3 regions of the Anoxybacillus sp. LAT27 genome follow, and region 3 is predicted to be linked to each of the others. Evidence: riboswitches for the same ligand, from Rfam matches in the RefSeq annotation. Region 3 holds a riboswitch; each other region holds the start of a gene.
The links. A riboswitch is a leader RNA that binds a small molecule or an ion and turns the genes downstream of it on or off. The one in region 3 is predicted to bind S-adenosylmethionine.
Positions count from the first base shown of each region.

Region 1: linked by a shared signal. The riboswitch ahead of mtnK (S-methyl-5-thioribose kinase) and the one ahead of LD028_RS11745 (methionine ABC transporter ATP-binding protein) in region 3 are both predicted to bind S-adenosylmethionine.
Region 2: linked by a shared signal. The riboswitch ahead of mtnW (2,3-diketo-5-methylthiopentyl-1-phosphate enolase) and the one ahead of LD028_RS11745 (methionine ABC transporter ATP-binding protein) in region 3 are both predicted to bind S-adenosylmethionine.

Region 1 covers NZ_JAIWYK010000434.1:59,210-62,473, forward strand. Annotated here, with positions in the region: gene mtnA (S-methyl-5-thioribose-1-phosphate isomerase) at 1-708, opposite strand, end outside; gene mtnK (S-methyl-5-thioribose kinase) at 716-1,885, opposite strand; SAM riboswitch class I at 1,958-2,057, opposite strand; gene LD028_RS13380 (carbon-nitrogen family hydrolase) at 2,153-2,947, opposite strand; gene LD028_RS13385 (pyridoxal phosphate-dependent aminotransferase) at 3,044-3,264, shown strand, end outside.
Region 2 covers NZ_JAIWYK010000065.1:21,287-24,550, forward strand. Annotated here, with positions in the region: gene LD028_RS05050 (2-hydroxy-3-keto-5-methylthiopentenyl-1-phosphate phosphatase) at 1-550, opposite strand, end outside; gene mtnW (2,3-diketo-5-methylthiopentyl-1-phosphate enolase) at 550-1,770, opposite strand; SAM riboswitch class I at 1,830-1,937, opposite strand; gene LD028_RS05060 (pyridoxal phosphate-dependent aminotransferase) at 2,027-3,199, opposite strand.
Region 3 covers NZ_JAIWYK010000423.1:27,338-30,601, reverse strand. Annotated here, with positions in the region: gene LD028_RS11755 (hypothetical protein) at 1-213, shown strand, start outside; gene LD028_RS11750 (O-acetylhomoserine aminocarboxypropyltransferase/cysteine synthase family protein) at 275-1,567, shown strand; SAM riboswitch class I at 1,726-1,831, shown strand; gene LD028_RS11745 (methionine ABC transporter ATP-binding protein) at 1,903-2,931, shown strand; gene LD028_RS11740 (methionine ABC transporter permease) at 2,921-3,264, shown strand, end outside.

The DNA.
Region 1 (3,264 bases), on a different contig from region 3:
AATGCGGTCTGCCCCGACGATGACGGCAGAAATGCGCTTTGCTTTCATCGTTTGCGCCGCCATATTGTCTGTAATGAGGGTCACATCGACGCCAGCTTGCGAAAGTTCCCAAGCGGTCAGCCTTGCGCCTTGCAAGACCGGGCGTGTTTCACAAGCGTACGCATGAAGGATGATTCCTTTTTCTTTCGCTAAATGAAACGGGGCGAGCGCCGTGCCGTAGCGTGCCGTTGCAATCGCCCCCGCATTGCAAATTGTCATGATGCGGTCGCCGTCTTGAAACAAAGAAAGGGCATATTCACCGATGCGGCGGCAGACGTCTTCATCTTCAATTTGAATGCAAATTGCTTCATGAATAAGCGTCGTTTTTGCTTCGTTGACAGATGTGGCGTTGGCGACGCTTTTCATCAGCCGATCAAGCGCCCAAAATAAATTGACGGCAGTCGGACGCGAGCTTGCTAAATAGTCGCGATCGCGCTTTAGTTTAGTATGAAATGTCGCTAAATCATCGGTTTCATATAATTTGGCTGCAAGTGCTAATCCGTAAGCGGCGGTCATGCCGATCGCTGGTGCCCCGCGCACTTTTAACGTGACGATCGCGTCCCATACGTCTTTTATATTTTTTAATTCTAAATATTCAGTCTTATGAGGCAACGCTTGTTGGTTTAAAATCGTAATATGCGTATCATGCCATTGTACTGCTTTCATCATTTTCCTCCTAGCTGTTTACATGTGCGGTTTGTTCAACGAGACGTTTGAAATCATCGACACGAAGATTGTGTCGATGGACGATCAGCTCGCGTCCGAGACGAAGGGCATGGCGTTTCGCTTCGAGCCGCCGTTCAAGCGGCAATTCCTCCAAATCGGCTACGTGCGCTAAGCCGATCGTGCGGCGAATGACTTCGCAACCAGCAAATCCGATCGCTTCGACGAGCGCATCGTTCATGATGTCGTCGAGCACGAAAGAAACGCGCGCATACGGTTCGTTGCTTTCTTGCCAACATGTTGTAAATGTGCGAACAAACACGTCCCACGTTTTTTCAATATGTGTAAAGAGCGGCTCGCATTCGCTTTCATGGCGAGAGAGGGCGTTTAATAGTAAATTGGCAAAAAAATTCCCTAAATCAAAGCCGATCGGACCGTAAAATGCAAATTCTGGATCAATTACTTTCGTGTCATCGTCACTTGCGAATATGCTTCCGGTATGTAAGTCGCCATGAAGCAACACGTCTGCTTTTGTTAAAAAGAGCCGTTTCAATTTCGCTACTTCGCGCTTGAGTTCATCATCTTGCCAAAGCTGTTCGACATCGGCGCGCAGTTCTGCTTCAAAGTTGTTCGTGTCGTGATCAAAAAACGGGTCGGTAAAGATGAGATCTTCCGTAATTTTACAAAGTTCAGGATTTGTAAACTGTTGGGCGAGCTTCTTTTTTTGTTGTTGATTCATGCCAAAATCAGACGTATAAAACGCCGTTTTCGCGACAAACTCGCCGATATGTTCAGAAAGCTTCGGAAATGTTTTTCCTTCGATAAGTCCACGACGTGCAATTTGTAAATGGGATAAATCTTCCATCACCGTAATCGCTAAAGTCTCATCGGAATAATACACTTTTGGTACATACTGAGAGGCGTAGCTTGCGAATGTGCGCAACGCTTGGCTTTCAATTGTCGCTCGTTTTAATGTGAGCGGCCAGCTTTCTCCGACGACTTTCGCATACGGTAGCGCTTGTTTGATAATGATGCTGTCGTTTGTGCGTTCGTTGACGATGCGAAAGACGAGATTTAAGTTGCCATCACCAATTTCTTGACTAGAAAGAAGGGCATCTTCTTGGAATAGCCCTAAACGAATCGCGAGCGCGACCGCTTTTTGTTCTGTTAACGGTTCGTACATATGAATTCCCTCCTTGACATAAATAAAAAACCTCTTTCGCTGAACGAAAGAGGTTTGAAGTTTGCTTCGCACCTCTTATCTCTCAGCCTACTGCTGCAAGAATTAGCACCGTGCGTCATCGCCGGTTGCCGGGTTTCATCGGGCTCGTCCCTCCACCTGCTCTTGATAAGAGTGTTTATCTTTATTTGAATATTTGAATGTTTTGAATAGTGAAAACGTTTCGTGAATTCGCTTGATTTGAATCATACATCGCTTCTCGCTTGTTTGTCAATCTTTTTTTTCAAAAATTTTATACACGTCTGGGCGACGATCAGCAAAAATCGGGATGCGGGCGCGTACGCGTTGTACTTCGCTTATGTCGATCGTTGCCTTGATGACCGTTTCTTGTTCGCTTCCTTCTGCAAGAATATTTCCCCACGGATCGATAATCATCGAATGCCCAGCAAACGTGTTGTTCGGGTCTGATCCTGCACGGTTGCACGCGACGACGTAACATTGATTTTCGATCGCTCGCGCCATTAATAACGTGCGCCAATGATGAAGGCGCGAAAGGGGCCATTCCGCAACGACAAATAACACTTCCGCACCGTTTAGCGTATGCGCGCGAATCCATTCTGGAAAGCGAATGTCATAACAAATGACCCCCGCACACGTCGTTTCATCGAGCGAACATAGCCCGGTCGTTTCTCCCGCTTGTAAATATACATGCTCATCCATCAATTTAAACAAATGAAGTTTGCTATATTCACAAACGACATCGCCGTTTCGATGGACGATATACATCGTATTCGTTATGTTGTCCGCCACTTTTTTCGCGACCGATCCACCGACGATATGCACATGATACGTGCGGGCAAGTTCGGAAAGAAACGCTTTCGTTTGTTCGCCGTTTTCATCGGCAATATGAGCAAGTCTCGTTAAATCGTAACCTGTCGTCCATAGTTCAGGTAAAACGACGACATCGGCTTCTTTCGCGATTTGTTCCATGTAGCGCACGACTGTTTGTTTATTTTTTTCCGGTGCTCCAAACGCAATGTCCATTTGTACGCAAGCGATATTCATCTCATTCACCTCAAAAAAATTTTCTTTACATTTTGATTTTTACGATATATGATTCTTGACTAGAATTTCAACCTTTTTGTGAAGTAGGTGTGAAAAATGAAAACATTTCCGCAATCGAACTTGTTACAGCAACTTCCGAAGCAATTTTTTGCTTCGCTCGTGCAAAAAGTGAACGCAGTCATTGCCGAAGGGTATGATGTCATTAATCTCGGACAAGGAAATCCAGATCAGCCGACACCAGCGCACATTGTAAGCGCGATGCAACAGGCGGTAGCAAAGCCTATGTATCATAAATATTCACCATTTCGCGGCTATTC
Region 2 (3,264 bases), on a different contig from region 3:
GCGCGATGACGTGATCGGCTAGTTTCGCCGCCGCTAAATCGGTAATGGAATCGCCAATCACAATCGTTTTTGCCCCTTTTGGCGCGAGTTTACGAAGAAGCGACGGCTTGCAGCACCCGCATTCATTTTCGCAATGTTCATCGCACGCATACGGCCACGTAATTCGAATCGTTTCTCCGCTAAAGTCAGCGCTGTTACAAAAAATGCGCTCTTTTTCAACAAGTCCGTCTAACAGCGGATAAACGAAAAAATCGATGCCGCCGCTCACGATATAAAGCGGAATTTGCCGTTCGTTCGTAAATGCGACAAAGTCGGAAAATCCGTCGCGAATGCGGGCGGTGTCAAGCAAAAATTGCACGATGTCTTCTTTTAGCGTCGTCGGCAACAGCGAAAACATGCGTCCGACACCTTGTTGTACGGAACATCTTTGCGCAAGCACGTCATCTTTGATGGCTTCCCACTCGGGCGGAGCGAACTGTTTCATGAGCGCAATAATGTTGTCGTTTAACGTAATCGTTCCATCAAAGTCACAAAAAACAATTGACTTCATCAAGCGCTCCCCCATAAATCAAGCGCTTGTTGTAACGGTTCGTGTTCTTTTGCCGCATCATGAAGCGAACGACCAGCAAGCACCGCATCAACTGCGGCACGAAACGCTTGCCCGCCACCAATTGCCCCGCTCGGATGACCATGCACTCCGCCGCCTGCGTTAATGACGGAGTCGATGCCAAAATCGCTCACTAAAAGCGGCACAAGCCCCGGATGAATGCCGGCGGATGGCACAGGGAATGTGCGTAAAAACGGTTCTTCTTTCGTTAATTCCTCGCGAATCGCAACCGTCTGTTGTTTTGCAAGCGCGACGCTTCCATACGGTGATGGGAAAAGCGAAAAGTCCGCCCCGGCCATGCGCAATAATTTCCCAAGAAGAAGCGCATAGCTAACTCCATATACGTGCGATGAGGCGATCGCGCCGCTAAACGACGGATGTGCCATAATCGGCAAGCGAATGTCATCGTCTTCACGAAGCGCCTGCAACACGTCAAGTCCGTATGTAAACACGTTAAACAACAACACGTCCGTCCCTAGCTCCGCCGCACGCTTCGCTTTGTCTTTTAGTTCAAACGTTTTACCTGTTAAATTGACCGCATATAACGTTCGATGCCCTGTTTGTTCGTACACCTCTTGTAGCGCTTGTTTTCCTGCGACAATGCGCTTTTCAAATGGCGTTAAGTCATTGTCAAATAAAATTTCATCGTCTTTCACGAGATCGACCCCACCGAGCGCTTGTAGTTTTAATTGTTCCGTAACGTATTGTAAATCACGCCCAATGACCGCTTTAAAAATGCTCATCACAAGCGGACGGTCAAAAACCCCAAGCTTTTCGCGTATGCCGTCAATGCCAAAGCGCGGGCCCGGAAACGCACGCTTCAGTTCGTCAGAAAACGTTAAATCAACAAGTTTAATCGTTCCGTCAAGCGACAATTTTCCAAACGTCGTCGTCAAAATCGCTGGAAAATCGGCGCTAAAATTGACGCTCGGATACGAAATGCGCACGAGTGCGCGTTTCAGTCGTTTTCCAAAAAACGTATTGACACGCTCGTCTTCCTCTAGCTCTTCAATGGACTGAACGATCCCTTTATGTTTTTTCAATTGTTCTTGTTCAAGCTGCGGCAAATCGGTCCACGACCCGACAGTTAGCCCAAGCGCAATCCCTTCTGCTTTTTTCACTAAGTCTTTGTCATCATGAATCAAATATGTTGCGGTAATCATCGTATCACTCCTTTACAAATAAAAAACCTCTTCATAAGAAGAGGCTAATTGTTCGTCTCTTCTTATCTCTCAGCTCACTGCTGCGAGAATTAGCACCGTGCTTAACACTTGTTAAGTCGGTTGCCGGGCTTCATCGGGCTCGTCCCTCCACCTACTCTTGATAAGAATTCGCAATGTATAAAATTTTTCGAACAGTTCGTTTTTCATAAATTTAATTCGAATTATGACAGCACATGCCGATTTTGTCAACGATTTTTTAAAAAAGTTGCAATCGCCCGATGCGTTCCGCTGCTTCTTGAAGTCTTGCTTCGCTTGTGAGCAGCCCTGTGCGCACATAACCTTCCCCATGTTCGCCAAACCCAATGCCCGGAGCGACCGCCACGTGCGCTTTTTGAAGCAAAAGGTCAGCAAACGTTTCCGACGTATAGCCGTTTGGCACCGGAAGCCAAGCGAAAAACGAACCTGCTGGCGCTTGCACATTCCAGCCGATGTCACGCAATGCATGAACGAACGTGTTTCTTCTTGCTTCATACGTCGCGACAAGCTCGGCGACGCATTGTTGCGAATCAAGTAGTGCGACTGCTGCCGCTTCTTGAATCGCCCCGAACATGCTGACGTATAGATGATCTTGCAACACGTTGATCGCTTCGATCATGCTTTCGTTACCGACCGCAAAACCGACGCGCCATCCTGCCATATTGTACGTTTTTGAGAACGTATAAATTTCAATACCAACGTCTTTTGACCCTTCGACTTGTAAAAAGCTTACTGGCTTTTTCCCGTCAAAGCCGATCGCTCCGTATGCGAAATCGTGTACAACACCGATACGATGTTTTTCAGCAAACGAAACGGTTTGTTGAAAAAACGGTTTCGTTGCGGTTGCGCCGGTCGGATTGTTCGGATAGTTTAAAAACATCAGTTTCGCCTTGCGAACGACATCTTTGTTTAGCTCCTCGTAATTAGGTAAAAAGCCATTCTCCGCCCGTAGCGGCATCATTTCCATGCGCGCCCGCGCAAGCACGACCCCCGACCAATAGTCTGGATAACCGGGATCAGGAACGAGCACAACATCGCCCGGATTTAATAAACAAAGCGGCATTTCAACGAGCCCTGCTTTTCCGCCAAACAAAATAGCGACTTCTTTTTCAGGATCAATCGTCACGCCATACTCGCGTTTATAAAACGTCGCGACTGCTTCTTTCAAAAACGAATAGCCGCGAAATGGTGAATATTTATGATACATAGGCTTTGCTACCGCCTGTTGCATCGCGCTTACAATGTGCGCTGGTGTCGGCTGATCTGGATTTCCTTGTCCGAGATTAATGACATCATACCCTTCGGCAATGACTGCGTTCACTTTTTGCACGAGCGAAGCAAAAAATTGCTTCGGAAGTTGCTGTAACAAGTTCGATTGCGGAAATGTTTTCATTTTTCACACCTACTTCACAAAAAGGTTGAAATTCTAGTCAAGAATCATATATCGTAAAAATCAAA
Region 3 (3,264 bases):
AAAGAAGGGATTCGTCGCGTAGAAGAGGTAGATGGAGAGCGAGTCATTACGATTCGTGGTTCGGCACAGGCAATTATGTCGCTATTGCAAGGGTCTTTAAAACTGCAGCAACAACTGCGATTAAACGAATTGTCCGTCACAGCATCGTTTCGTCACATTTTATTGTTAGAGTCGATCTTTTTCCTTGCCAAGCCGTATGATGTTGTTCGTTGACGAACGTATTTTATCGTGTTAAAATTCAAAATATTCGATCATTAGGTTAGGGGGAGAAACGATGAAATTTGAAACGATTGCTGTTCATGGCGGATTGCAAACGGATCCAGTAACGAAAGCACGTGCAGTGCCTATTTATCAGTCGAATGCATACTTGTTTGATAACACAGAACATGCGGCCAATTTATTTGCGCTAAAGGAAGCGGGATACATTTATACGCGCATTCATAACCCGACAGTGACTGTATTTGAAGAACGAGTGGCTAAGCTTGAAGGTGGTGTCGGGGCTTTAGCGGTCGCGAGCGGCATGGCGGCGATTACAATGGCGATTTTAAACGTTGCTCAAGCGGGAGATGATATTGTTTCTGCTTCGACGTTATATGGAGGAACGTACAATTTGTTTGCGAATACGTTGCCGAAATACGGCATTACGACGCATTTTGTCGATCCGTCTGATCCAGAAAATTTCCGTGCGGCAATTACACCAAAAACGAAAGCGATTTTTGCCGAAACAATTGGCAACCCAAGCCTGCATGTGTTAGACATTGAGGCGGTTGCGGAAATTGCGCATGAAGCAGGCATTCCGTTGATTATTGACAACACGTTTGCAACTCCGTACCTTTGCAGGCCAATCGAGCATGGAGCAGATATCGTCGTTCATTCGGCAACGAAATGGTTGCTTGGTAACGGAACGACGTTAGGTGGTATCATTGTCGATGGTGGAAAATTTGATTGGAATTCGCCGAAGTTTCCAGCGTTTACGACGCCAGATCCAAGTTACCATAATCTCGTATACGCAGACATCGGTGCGGCGGCGTATATCGTCAAAGCACGCGTGCAGTTGTTACGTGACTTAGGACCGGCGATTAGCCCGTTCAATGCATTTCAGTTTAATTTAGGGCTGGAGACGTTGCATGTCCGCATGAAAGAACATATTGCAAACACGAGAAAAATCGTCGAGTATTTGGACAACCATCCGGTCGTCAATTGGGTGTTGTATCCTGAACATGACAACCATCCAGCGAAAGAGCTAGCGAAAAAATATATGCCGAAAGGGGCAGGGGCAGTCGTTGTCTTTGGCATTCAAGGTGGCCGTGAAGCAGGGGCTACGTTAATTAACAACGTTAAGCTTTGGTCACATGTGGCAAACGTCGGCGATGCAAAAAGTTTAATTATTCATCCTGCAAGTACAACGCATCAACAGTTAAGTTCAGAAGATTTGAAAGCATCCGGCGTAACAGAAGATATGATTCGTTTATCGGTCGGTATTGAAAACGTGGACGATTTAATCGAAGACTTAGAGCAGGCGATTGAAGCGGCGACAGGGGTACGGTCGATGTATTCGGAAGTGTAGCGTGTTAGCTGTATATAGCTAGCACGTTTATCTATATCAAAAAATTTTTTATTATTTTTCGTTGACACCGTCCTTCTTTCGATGATATACTCACTTTCGTAGTTTAAAAATATCCTTGAACGTATTAAAACGTTAACTGAATAAAGCGTTTAAAAGCGCTCTTATCAAGAGAGGTGGAGGGATGTGCCCGATGAAACCCGGCAACCGTCAGCGCTGCTGAAATGGTGCCAATTCACACAAAGCGTTTGCTTTGAGAGATAAGAGACAGAATGGATCATTACGCCTTTCTGTTCTCTTGAGCAGAAAGGCTTTTTTCATGGAAGGAAGGTGACAACATGATTACTTTATCAAACGTAACGAAAGTGTATAAAGCAGCAAGTGGGAATGTAACGGCAGTCGATCATGTGAATTTGCATATCGAACAAGGAGAAATTTTCGGTATTATCGGCTATAGTGGAGCAGGGAAAAGCTCGCTCATTCGGTTATTGAACGGATTAGAAAAGCCGACGAGCGGTGAAGTGATTGTTGATGGGAAAGATATGGGGAAAATTAGCGGGAAGCAGTTACGCCAAGCGCGCCAACAAATCGGCATGATTTTTCAACATTTTAATTTGCTTTGGTCACGAACCGTGCGCGAAAATATTGCTTTTCCGTTAGAAATTGCTGGCGTGCCGAAAGAAGAACGGATGAAGCGTGTCGATGAACTTATTCAACTCGTCGGTTTGCAAGGGAGAGAAAATGCGTATCCATCGCAACTGAGCGGCGGACAAAAGCAACGCGTTGGCATTGCGCGCGCATTAGCGAACAATCCGAAAGTGCTGTTATGCGATGAAGCAACATCGGCGCTTGATCCGCAAACGACCGACTCAATTTTAGACTTGCTTGTTGATATTAATAAACGTCTCGGTTTAACGATCGTATTAATTACACACGAGATGCACGTGATTCGTAAAATTTGTGATCGCGTTGCGGTCATGGAAAACGGAAAAATTGTCGAAATGGGCGAAGTGCTTCACGTATTCCGCAAGCCAGAACAGCCGATTACAAAACGATTTGTCCAGCAAGTGACAGAGCCGGAAGAAACGAAAGAAGCGATGTTGCATCTTCTTGAACGATATCCGAATGGTAAAGTTGTTCAACTGACATTCGTTGGTGAAGCAGCTGAGCAACCGCTCATCACACAACTCATTCGTCAATTCGATTTAAATATAAATATTTTACAAGGGAAAATTTCGCAGACACATCACGGAGCATACGGGGTGTTGTTCATTCATTTAGACGGTGCGAATGAGGAGATTGAGCGAGCGCTCGCTTTTATTCGCCAGCAAGAAGTTGAAGTGGAGGTGTTGGCGAATGTTCAATGAACTATTTCCGAACGTCGTTTGGGATAAAATATGGGCAGCCACGACGGAAACGTTGTATATGACCGCCGTCTCCGTTGTCGCAACGTTTGTGCTTGGTATTTTACTCGGATTGTTGTTGTTTTTAACGTCTAAGGGAAACATATGGGAAAATCGTTTTATTAACGGTGTGATCGCATCGTTCGTCAACATTTTTCGTTCTATACCGTTTATTATTTTAATTATTTTGCTTATTCCATTTACGAAACTTGTCGTTGGTACAATTCTTGGAGCGGATGCTGCGCTACCGGCACTCATTATCGGGGCCGCTCCGTTTTATGCACGCATGGTTGAAAT